DNA from 2 places in the Shewanella sp. SM101 genome. Region 1 is predicted to be linked to the other one. Evidence: riboswitches for the same ligand, from Rfam matches in the RefSeq annotation. Region 1 holds a riboswitch; the other holds the start of a gene.
The links. A riboswitch is a leader RNA that binds a small molecule or an ion and turns the genes downstream of it on or off. The one in region 1 is predicted to bind lysine.
Positions count from the first base shown of each region.

Region 1 (6,117 bases):
CCGTCACTTGGGTGAAGCTGAAGTCAAGGATCAAAAAGTGGGAGTGGACTATTTACGGAGTCTGCCATTTGTCGATGCCGATAATGTAGCAATTTACGGCCACAGCTACGGTGGTTACATGGCCTTGATGAGTCTATTTAAGGCGCCAGATTACTTTAAAGCCGCGATTTCGGGCGCGCCTGTAACCGACTGGCGCTTATATGACACCCATTATACTGAGCGTTACTTAGCCCATCCTGAGGGGAATGAAAAGGGTTATGAAGCCAGCAGCGTGTTTCCCTATGTGAAAAACTATCAATCGGGTCTGTTGATGTATCACGGTATGGCCGATGATAACGTCTTGTTTGAAAACAGCACTCGGGTTTATAAGGCGCTGCAGGATGAAGGGAAATTATTCCAGATGATCGATTATCCTGGATCTAAACATTCGATGCGTGGCGAGAAAGTGCGTAATCACTTATATCGCTCACTGGCCGATTTCCTAGATAGGCAGTTGAAAAACGCCAAATAGTAGGCATAAAAAAACCAGATCCTAGGATCTGGTTTTTTGTGAATCGATTCTTATCAAACCAATTAATGCGGATGTCGCTTAGCGGGTGATTAGCCTTCTAAGTTACCGCAAAAACGATAGCCTTCACCGTGAATAGTCGCGATGATTTCTGGCGTATCTGGCAAGCTTTCGAAATGCTTACGGATACGACGGATAGTCACGTCTACAGTACGATCGTGTGGCTTAAGTTCACGGCCGGTCATTTTCATCAGTAGATCGGCACGAGTCAAAATTTTGCCTGGGTTTTCAACAAAGTGCAGCATAGCGCGGAACTCGCTACGTGGCAGTTTGTAAGATTCACCCTGTGGGCTCACTAATGAACGGCTGTTGATCTCTAAGCTCCAATCATTGAAGCGGTAGTATTCTACTGAGCTCTTTTCTTCGACTTCAGCGCCAGCGCTGTTGACACGAGTCAGAAGGTTACGAGCACGAATCGTTAATTCACGAGGGTTGAACGGCTTGGTAATATAATCGTCCGCGCCAATTTCAAGTCCAAGAATTTTGTCGACTTCGTTGTCACGACCTGTCAGGAAGATAAGACCGATGTTGTTGATTTCACGTAGTTCACGTGCCAACAATAGACCATTCTTACCTGGCAAGTTAATGTCCATAACGACCAAGTTAATTTTGTTTTCCTGCATAGCCTTATGCATTTCTGCGCCATCATTGGCCTCAGTTACCACATACCCTTCTGCCTCGAAAATACTTCTCAGCGTGTTACGGGTAACGGCTTCATCTTCAACGATCAGAATGTGCGGATTTTGCATATTATTTACCTAAATTTTAATCAGTTTATACTAACCAATAAGAGCAACTTACTTCGGGCTCTTATATTCATAAAAGCGTTGATACTTCCTTGAACTGCTTTGTGCTCAAAAGGAAAATCTTTACGGTGACATCTATATCTGGATGTAGATTAAGTGCACGTTTAAGTGTAATACGAGAAAACGTAATCAGTACCAACTTCGATAAGCAATAGTTAGAATAAGTTCCTTAACTATTGTTTTTTTTAAATGTTTAAAAGACAAATCAAATGTAGAACAGATTTTAAACAGATGCCCGGTCAGTTCACGTTACTTTAAGCGATATATGTAACAAACTGTATTGAACGATAAGCATCTTGCTCAATCTGTTTCAACTCACCAGTACGTACATTGTACTCGTTTTAGTCATTTGTTAACAAATGAAATGTTAACAAATTTTAGGTGAGCAGGGGTTTTTACCATGATATTTACTTTAGCTATTGATTAGTATAACTAATGTATTTCTTATTCCTGTGAGCCAGTTCACGCCTCTTTGGATTTTACAATCACTCTGCTACACTAACTTGGGTTCATTTTTCGACTAGACTACCAATGGACAATACGACTCAAAATTTGTGGCAATGTTACCAAGCGCCGTTGTTTTTGCTGACTCAAGCATTATCCTGTGATTTTTCCTTTGCTGTTATTACCGCTCATAATCCCGCTTCAAAGCTTCTCTCTCCTAGCCAAAACCGTTTACTCGATCGCCAACTTCTCCGTGAAATTGAATTACTCGGTAGCCCTTATCGTGCTTTAGTGGGCGCAGCACCGGATTTATCCCACATGGAAAAAAGTTGGGCCGTGTTTATCGATAGAACGATGGCATTGCAATTGGGTAAGAAATTTAATCAATATGCGATTTATGTTGTCGAACAAGGGGATGTGAGCTTAGTGCCTTGCATCTTGGATGGACATGATGAAGTGTGTTTAGGCAAATTTAGAGATTATGTGCAGCTGGTATACGAGCTACCCGATTTGAACATTTAGTTGTTTTCAAAAGATTTTATTTAAATTGTTCATTTGTTATGAAATTAGCATTGACTTCATTAGGGGTTTATTGCTACTTTTTTCGTCCCTTTCCTAGGAAAGGAACAGAAGAGGAGCGTTAACTAGGTAGTCGGTCAGAGGAGCACAAACTCCAGCGATGACTGATGAGGGAGATTAACGCCGAGGCATAGATATGGTTGCTGCATGTTTATGTCGGTCGCTCAGGCTGAATCCTGACGATTGTCACCTGTAATTGGTGGAGAGCTTCTGGTGACGATTGCTGTTTCCCTTCTTTTGGGGTGCGTTATCATTGAGCACCAGGCTCTTCGAACGAAGTCAGTTCGGAGTGTGATCATGTTAGTTAATCAATATCTTATTCAATCTGCATTTATTTGTTGCCCTACGTGTTTCACGGAGGTGCGCTAATGTCCCTCGTTGTCGCAAAATTTGGTGGCACCTCAGTCGCCGACTATAACGCTATGAATCGCTGTGCCGACATAGTGTTAGCTAATCCTCATTGCCGTTTAGTCGTGGTCAGCGCTTCGAGCGGCGTGACAAATCTACTAGTAGAATTGACCCAAGAATCGATCAACGACGATGGCCGATTACAGCGATTAAAACAAATTGCCCAAATTCAATATGCGATTTTAGATAAGCTCGGTCGTCCTAACGATGTGGCCGCCGCATTAGATAAATTATTGAGTCGCATGTCAGTATTGAGTGAAGCGCTTGCATCACAACGCAGCAAAGCGACTATGGATGAGTTGTTGTCCCTCGGTGAGCAATGTTCTTCAGCGTTGTTTTCGGCGGTGATCCGTGAGAAAGGTGTCAACTCAAGTGCCTTCGATGTGCGCCGAGTGTTACGTACTGACAGCCACTTTGGCCGAGCCGAACCTCAGGTCGAGCAGATTGCGACTCTAGCTCGTGATTATCTACAGCCACTATTAGCGGAACAAGTGATTGTCACGCAAGGCTTTATCGGTGCCGATGAAGCGGGACAAACAACAACGTTAGGTCGTGGTGGTAGTGATTATTCTGCTGCACTGTTAGCTGAAGCGTTACGCGCCTCAGCGGTAGAGATTTGGACCGATGTCGCTGGGATTTATACAACGGATCCTCGTTTGGCGCCCAATGCCTTTCCGATTGCCGAGATCAGTTTCAATGAGGCTGCCGAGATGGCGACCTTTGGTGCCAAGGTATTGCATCCAGCGACTATTCTTCCTGCCGTTCGTCAGCAAATTCAAGTGTTTGTGGGTTCAAGTAAAGAGCCTGAAAAGGGCGGAACTTGGATCCGTCATCAAGTGGAAGATGCGCCCGTATTCCGCGCTGTGGCTTTGCGCCGCGATCAAACCCTATTAAATCTTCACAGCTTGCAAATGTTGCATGCGCAGGGCTTTTTAGCGGAAACCTTTGCGACATTAGCGCGACATAAGATCAGTGTGGATTTGATTACCACATCAGAAGTGAATGTGTCTCTAACCCTAGATAAAACTGGTTCGGATTCAAGTGGACAAGGTCTGTTGAGTGAGGCATTGCTGCAAGAATTATCACAGCATTGTCGTGTGCGAGTTGAAGATGGATTGGCCTTAGTGGCGATTATCGGTAATCGTATTGCGACGACGCCGGGTATTTGTCGTCGTGTGTTTGAAGTGTTAGAACCACACAATGTGCGGATGATTTGCCAAGGTGCCAGCCCACATAATCTGTGTGTGTTAGTGGCAGAATCGGAAGCGGCGCAAGTGGTTAAATCGCTGCATCAAAATCTGTTCGAAGGCGTTTAGTATGTTGCCGACAACATCGTCTCTGCAAATCGGGGAGCTTGCCGCAGGGCAAGCACTCACTTTGCCTATCTACCATTTCAAACCGAGTGACGATAAGGCGACTGGCCCCAAAGTGTATATTCAGGCCAATGTCCACGGTGCTGAAGTACAAGGGAATGCGGTGATTTATCAGTTGATGAAGCAGCTTGAACACTGTGACATCCGCGGCGAAATCACCTTAGTGCCATTGGCGAATCCACTCGGGATCAACCAAAAAAGTGGTGAGTTTACCCTTGGCCGATTTGATCCTATTACGGGGGCGAATTGGAATCGTGAGTATTTGAATCATGCTATTGATTTGCCGACTTGGTATGGGGAACATGCCAAGCTGAGTGATAGCGAGCTGATCCAAGCCTATCGCAGTACTTTGGTTGAAGCTTGTCAGCAAAAATTGCGTCATGAATGGGGCATTACAACCGGCCATAGGCTTGCGGTTAACCTGCAGATTATGGCCCATGGTGCGGATATAGTGCTCGATCTGCACACAGGTCCTAAGTCTTGTAAGCACTTGTATTGTCCTGAATATGACTTAGCTGCTGCGCAGTTTTTGTCGATCCCTTATACGCTCATTATCCCCAATGCCTTTGGTGGCGCCATGGATGAGGCTGCGTTTTGTCCTTGGTGGCAATTGAGTGATTTTGCAAAATCTCAAGGGCGCGATTTAGGGGTTGCAGTGTCAGCGTTAACCTTGGAATTGGCGAGCCAAGAGCGCGTCTGTCTTGAGGATGCACGGGTTGATGCACAAGGGATTTTGGCATATTTAAGCCACCGAGGCGTGATCGCTGAAACCGTTGCACCCGCTAAAATGCAGCGCTTTGGTTGTTATCTAAAAGACTATAAAAAATATCACGCGCCAAGTTCTGGCTTAGTGGAATACCTTGCACCTGTGGGTGAGCCATTGGCTGCGGGGCAGCCCTTAGTGAATTTGCTGCGAATGGATTTATATGGTACGGCTGATGAGCTAAAAACGGTTAGTTTGCGGCAGGACTGTGTGCCGATTTTACACTTTGCTTCGGCGTCAGTGCACCAAGGAACTGAGCTTTATAAAGTGATGACCAATGTGTTTGAGTTGCCGACATTCCAGCCTAAATCATAAAAATTAGCTCGTAAGCATTAGCCCATAACAATTAGCTTATCGGACTGAGAGAAAACAACGCCAATCCTAATCGATTGGCTTTGTTGTTTTAAGGTGGCTATAACCACTTAAATCGATAAAACAGCGCCATTTGCAGGGCGACGAGTGAGATTAATATGCCGCAGAAGGTGGCGAAGGCCCAAGTGTTGTCCGCGCCCGGTATCCCGCCAATATTGACCCCAAGTAAGCCTGTTAAAAAGCCTAGCGGTAAGAAGATTGCTGACACTAAGGATAAGAAGTATAAGCGTTTGTTGAGTTGCTCCGACTGCTGACTGAGTAATTCTTCTTGAGTCACATTGGCCCTATCGCGCAGGGCATCGAGATCTTCAATGGTGCGGATAAGTTTATCGTTTGTTTCCCTCAGCTTGAGTCGCTCAGTATCTTTAAATAGACTGAATTGCTCTGAAATCATTTTCGAGAATGCTTCGCGCTGTGGGGCTAAATAGCGGCGAATGGCCACAGTTTGACGGCGCAGTTCGGCGATATCGGTACGTAAGTCTTTCACATTGCCTGAGACGACGAGCTCTTCTAAATCAGAGAGCTGTTCTTCCAATTTATCAATAAACTCGACTTTACGATTGGTCAGTCGCTCGCAGATTGCGACGATGAAGTCCCCCGTAGTTGTAGGCCCATTTCCCTCAAGGATCAGCTCGGCGACATCTTTGACTGACTGTAACTCGCGATCGCAGGTGGAAATGATACGCTGTTTATCGGCATAGATACGCACTGCTACCATGTCTTCTGGAGCAGAATTGGGGTTGAGGTTAACGCCGCGTAATGCGAGTAATATGCCTTCACCTGTAATCACAGCGCGGGGGCGAG
Region 1 covers NZ_JAKKRH010000003.1:42,286-48,402, reverse strand. Annotated here, with positions in the region: gene L5M38_RS02300 (S9 family peptidase) at 1-511, shown strand, start outside; gene arcA (two-component system response regulator ArcA) at 601-1,317, opposite strand; gene L5M38_RS02290 (DUF3293 domain-containing protein) at 1,906-2,340, shown strand; lysine riboswitch at 2,441-2,615, shown strand; gene lysC (lysine-sensitive aspartokinase 3) at 2,766-4,121, shown strand; gene L5M38_RS02280 (succinylglutamate desuccinylase/aspartoacylase family protein) at 4,123-5,256, shown strand; gene L5M38_RS02275 (zinc transporter ZntB) at 5,354-6,117, opposite strand, start outside.

Region 2 (6,117 bases), on a different contig from region 1:
AACGGAATATTTCCTGTTGCTAAACTCGCCATAAACTTACCGGTTTCGAGTTGACCAATCACACCTGCGATTGTCCAAGCAAATAACAGGATGTAAATCGCCGGCAGCATAGAGCGAGCGCCCTGCACTATACCTTTGACTATCATCAATTTCTCAACGCCTTGCACTAAATTCAATATCAGCGAAACCGCTAGACCAATTAATGCACCAAAGAAAAGTGATGAACTGACATCGGTTTTCTCAAAAGCAGAAATAATATTAAATTCAATCCCTTCCGCCGCGAGTACTTGAGCGCCACTGTTAATCATAAAATAGAGGGTTGCAAATACCAACACGGTAATCGGCAGGAACAGACCTAAAATCTTACCAGTTTCGGCTTCAGGTAAATCCGCGTTCGCCCCAGGCGGTAATCCCTTAGACTCATCGTATAAATTACCACGTTGGGCATTGAGCTCATGCTCACGCATTGGCCCAACATCTAATCCCATAAAAACAACAAAAAGTAATAATAATAAGGAGAAGATTGCGTAAAAGTTCATTGGGATCATTTGAATAAAAATACTCAAATGACCCGTATCAGCAAAACCATGGGCAGTTAATATCCCGCCAATGAGTGCGATAATATAAGCGCCCCAGCTCGAAACTGGAGAAATAACGCACACAGGCGCCGCAGTAGAATCTAATAAATAAGCTAACTTAGCGCGGGAAACATAATAACGATCGGTAACAGGTCGAGCGACCGAACCAACAACTAAACTATTGAAATAATCATCAATAAAAACTACGCAACCTAAAAACATGGTCAATAGTTTAGCGTCACGTTTATTACGTATATGTAAACGAGCCCAATCGGCAAAAGCCCGCGCGCTGCCACTTACGGTAATTAACGCTGTAATCATTCCCAGTACAATTAAGAAACCGAGAATATATAAGTTCCACGAATTTAGACCTTTATCAGTCCAAAAAAGCCCTTTAACGCCATTAAATACAAACTCACCCGTTGCTAAAGGTGAAAATTGATTGAGCAATAAAGCACCAATTAAAATACCTAACCCCAAAGAAAGCAGTACACGGCGAGTCAAGATCGCCAATACGATAGCCACCGCAGGCGGCAACAAGGAAAGTGCCGAATCGGCATAATTCATAACAGTCATTGATTATTATCTTCGTTAAATACGAATGGAGGGCGACTGAACTGGTGGGAAAAGGCAATAGATACCCAAGGTCACCTGTCCTATCAGTAGCGCTCCATAGTAACTATTCCCAATATCCATATCGGAAAATACTATGGCAGTGCTGCACCTATTAGGTACAACCCCAGCAGTTGATCGTGATAAATCGAACCACTTCGGCACCAAATCCTTTCGCAATCGATCAACGGAATCACCCTACTGATCACTACTAATATTTGGCGCGCCTCTACTTCTAAGAACGCCCTTGCACGGGCGTGAGGCACATAAAAACATAAGCGGCTTAGCAGATGCTACCGCAAAGCCACTTAATGTGACCTAGATCACAGATAAAATCAACTGAGACTTGTAATCAGCTCAGGAACCGCCTCAAACAGATCTGCAACGAGTCCATAATCGGCAACTTGAAAAATCGGCGCTTCAGGATCTTTGTTGATTGCAACGATGACTTTAGCGTCTTTCATGCCGGCTAAATGTTGAATCGCGCCAGAAATACCGACGGCAATATACAAGTTTGGCGCAACGATTTTACCGGTTTGACCCACTTGTAAATCGTTAGGCACAAAACCTGCGTCAACTGCAGCGCGTGATGCGCCAACGGCTGCACCGAGCTTGTCAGCAAGTTGCTCTAACATACCGAAGTTTTCACCACTGCCCATGCCTCGGCCGCCAGATACGATAATGCCAGCATTGCCTAACTCTGGACGGGCAGAAACTGTCAGCGATTGAGAAACAAACTGAGTTCTCGCTTCAAACACTTTATCAAGTGTCGTCACAGCCGCACTGTTACCTTCTGGCGCAGCGTCAAACGCACTGGCGCGCACTGTCATCACTTTAATGGCATCATGGCTTTGCACTGTCGCTAAGGCGTTACCCGCATACACAGGGCGCACAAAGGTATCGGCATTGACAACAGTAATGACTTCTGAGATTTGCGCGACATCTAATAATGCCGCAACGCGCGGAAGCGTGTCCTTACCTAAACTTGAAGCCGAGGCCAGAATGTGACCATAGTTTGGCGCTAAGTCCACCAGCAATTTGGCAAAATTTTCCGCTAAATGCGCTTCATACACGCTGGCATCGGCAACGAGTACTTGGCTAACACCTTGTAGTGCCTGTACCGCTTGGACAACCGCGCCACATTGGTGACCCGCAACCAAGACATACACTTCATCGCCTATGGCACGGGCGGCGGTAACAATTTTTGCCGTATCGAGTTTCAGTGCAGCATTATCATGTTCAGCTAATACTAAAATGGCCATTTAGATCACCTTCGCTTCATTTTTTAACTTTTCAACTAGCTCAGCTACCGACGCTACCATGATGCCCGCTTTACGTTCAGCTGGCGGAGTGACCTTCACAATCGTTTGGTGACTCTTTAACGTCACGCCTAAGTCTGCCACAGTAAATACTTCTAATGGCTTACGCTTAGCTTTCATTATGTTAGGCAATGAAGCGTAACGGGGTTCGTTCAAACGTAAATCGGCGGTCACAACAGCAGGTAAAGGCAGTTTAAGAGTTTGCATGCCGCCGTCAATTTCACGGGTGACTTGTAATGTATTCGCTTCTAATTTGATTTCTGAAGCAAAGGTCGCCTGTGGCATATCCATTAACGCGGCAAACATTTGGCCAGTTTGGTTATTATCACCATCGATGGATTGCTTACCAAAAATCACCAGCTCTGCTTGTTCTTTGTCTTGTACCGCTTTGAGCAATTTGGCGATAGACACTGGCACGAGCTCTTCTTCAGTATCGATATGAATTGCACGATCTGCGCCTAATGCAAGCGCGGTACGCAGTTGTTCTTGCACGGCTTTATTACCAATACTGACAACAACCACTTCAGTAGCGCTACCCGCTTCTTTTAAACGAACCGCTTCTTCTACTGCGATTTCACAAAAAGGGTTCAACGCCATTTTTAGGTTTGCAGTGTCAACACTTGTATTGTCAGCTTTGACCCTGACCTTCACATTGGCATCAACAACGCGCTTAACGGGCACCAATACTTTCATAGGGTTTCCTTCCTACACTTTCATGTACATGGACAAAACATTGGTTAATACCAATGCAGGATAGAGCAACTTTACGTCCTGTTAACGTTAACGTCAACCAAAGTCAAACGCCTGTTTGTATTTTTTAATCCGCTGCAACGGCCACTTTTTTGGACACTTATTTGAGGGAATAAGAAAAGTTCAAAAAATAAATAATATTTAATTTCCTTAAAACGCATAATTTTATTTGATTCGAGCTATATTAGTTTCTATCATTTAGGTGTTGTTCACCATTATCCTGTATTAAAAATAGAGTGGGACGAAAATAGATATGAGCGAATTTTTAGAGATATTAACTCACGGCCGTCGTTTTAAAGCTGCAGTAAAAGAACTTAGCGTTGAAGAGTTACGTGATTTAGCCGACAAATTAGATAAAATTTTAGTAGAACGCGAGTCTATGGCTGAGGAAGAAGAACAAGCCATGGCAGCTCGTAATGCTAAGATTGAAGAAATCCGTCAACAAATGGAAGCCGTTGGTTTATCAATTGATGACTTAGGTGGCGTAGCTGTTAAAGCTGCTGCGAAGAAACGCGCTCCTCGTCCAGCCAAATACCAAATTGAAGTTGACGGTGAAATGGTTCAATGGACTGGCCAAGGCCGTATGCCTACCGTATTTAAGAACGAGATCAACAAAGGTCGTTCTATGGAAGATTTCTTAATCTAATCCAACCAAGTGTGATGGCGCTAATTGCCAACACCAGTTTGCATAAAAGCTCGCATTAGTTGCGAGCTTTTTTATATCCATCAATCATTTCAAACTTAAACAACAGCCGTTAATTCTGCACCTCACTCCCGCTCAAATTACGTTACAATTCAGCCTTAGTATTTACATCTGCTTTCAGTTACTCTTTGTTCACCCTCACTCGATTGAATAAAATAATGCAGATAAACAATAAGATAATGATAAGCTGCAGCATAATCGCTAGCTTAGTATCACAAACAACATTTGCCCAGCTCAATACTGGAACAACATCCAGTAAACTCACTGCATTTACCCATGCTGAATTAATTATTGCCCCGGGAAAACGTTTAAGCGATGCCACTTTATTAATTGAAAATAATCGAATTAAAGCCATTATTGAGCACAACGACATTCCCGCTGGCGCATTTAGAATCGATTTGAGTGGTTATACAATTTATCCCGGATTTATCGATCCTTTTACTGATTATGGGATTGAGTTCGAATATCCCAAACTTAAGCTCACTCGCCCCGTCTATGATATAAAGCGTATCGGTGGTAATGCGGAAAATGGTGCAATTCATTCTGAAAAAGAATGGTTTAATTACGTTTACCCCAATAAAAAACGCGCAAAAGAGTGGATTAATAATGGTTTCACCAGTGTGCAAAGTAGCAAACTCGACGGTATCTTCCGTGGAACGGGTGTCAGCCTTTCATTAGCGGACAAAACGGCTAATGAAGTGATTTATCGCGCCCGCAGTCAACCTTTTATGGCATTTGATAAAGGTTCGTCTGAACAAGATTATCCCTCATCATTAATGGGCAGCATTGCACTTATTAGGCAAACCTTTGCCGATGCAAATTGGTATAACCAAAATAAAAACAAACCTGCCAATGGCGCAATAAACAATCAAGTCGAATTTAATATCGCCTTTGAGCGTTTAGATAATTTAGCCGATAAGCAAATTATCTTTGAAACCAAAAATCTCAATGACCAATTACGTGCAGCCCATTTACTCAAAGAACATAAACTGCCAGCCAACCTACTTGGTAATGGTCAAGAATACTCACGCATCAATGAGTTAAAGGCGCTGAACTATCCGTTGATCTTGCCTTTAAACTATCCGCAGGCACCCGATGTCGGCACTGATGATGCTGATCGTGAAGTATCACTGGCGGATTTAAGACAGTGGGAACGTGCACCAACCAATCCTGCAGCGGTAGCTAACGCAGGTATCCCCTTTGCGTTAACGCAGTTTGGGATTAAGACCGATGCCTTCTGGCCGCGCCTACGCCAAGCCATTGCCCAAGGTTTAAGTGAAGAAAACGCTCTCGCAGCACTCACCACCCAAGCCGCAGAGATGACAGGCACCGCCGACTTTACCGGTAAACTCGCGTCCGGTTATATGGCTGACTTTGTTATCACTAAAGGCAATATCTTTAAAGATGGCCAGATCTACAGTGTTTGGTTGCAAGGTCAGGAGCAAAGTCTGCGCTCACTTCCCCAAGCACGATTACTGGGAGATTACCAATTAAGCCTCAATAACCTCACGCTAGATTTATCGCTACATGATGAAAGTAAAAGTGATAAACCCAACATCCAAGGCAATTTAAGCAGTGGCGAACAAAGTATCTCACTCACTCAACTTAAGTTAGATGATAACGGAAGATTGAGCTTTACTGCCGATTTGAGCGCCGCAGGCATTAACGGCCTTAGCCGCTTTACGCTGTGGATGGCCGATGACGGCATTCAAGGTCGTATGGTCGATGCAAAAAGTCGCACTACAAATGTTGCCGGTGTCGCTTTAACTCAAACTGCAAAGCTCAAAAAAGCAGACCAAGCAAGCAATCATGCTCCCAAGAATGAAGCCAACACGAGCCTAGTGAGTCACCTCACCTTCCCTAACGTCGCTTACGGACTAAGCGAAGCACCTAAAGTGGAGAAGCTACACATCAAAAATGCCACCCTGTGGACATCGGATAAACAAGGTATTCTCGAACATGCTGATCTCTTGATGGCCAATGGCCGCATCGAAAAAATTGGCCAACAATTAAGTACGCCATCAGGTTATCAAGTCCTCGATGCAACAGGTAAACACCTCACCGCCGGCATAGTCGATGAACACTCGCATATCGCCATTAATGGCGGTACTAACGAAGGAACAGACGCAGTTACCTCTGAAGTACGCATTGGCGA
Region 2 covers NZ_JAKKRH010000001.1:178,824-184,940, forward strand. Annotated here, with positions in the region: gene L5M38_RS00780 (Na+/H+ antiporter NhaC family protein) at 1-1,154, opposite strand, end outside; lysine riboswitch at 1,234-1,430, opposite strand; gene L5M38_RS00785 (electron transfer flavoprotein subunit alpha/FixB family protein) at 1,526-2,452, opposite strand; gene L5M38_RS00790 (electron transfer flavoprotein subunit beta/FixA family protein) at 2,453-3,202, opposite strand; gene L5M38_RS00795 (H-NS family nucleoid-associated regulatory protein) at 3,513-3,905, shown strand; gene L5M38_RS00800 (amidohydrolase family protein) at 4,121-6,117, shown strand, end outside.
Region 2: linked by a shared signal. The riboswitch ahead of L5M38_RS00780 (Na+/H+ antiporter NhaC family protein) and the one ahead of lysC (lysine-sensitive aspartokinase 3) in region 1 are both predicted to bind lysine.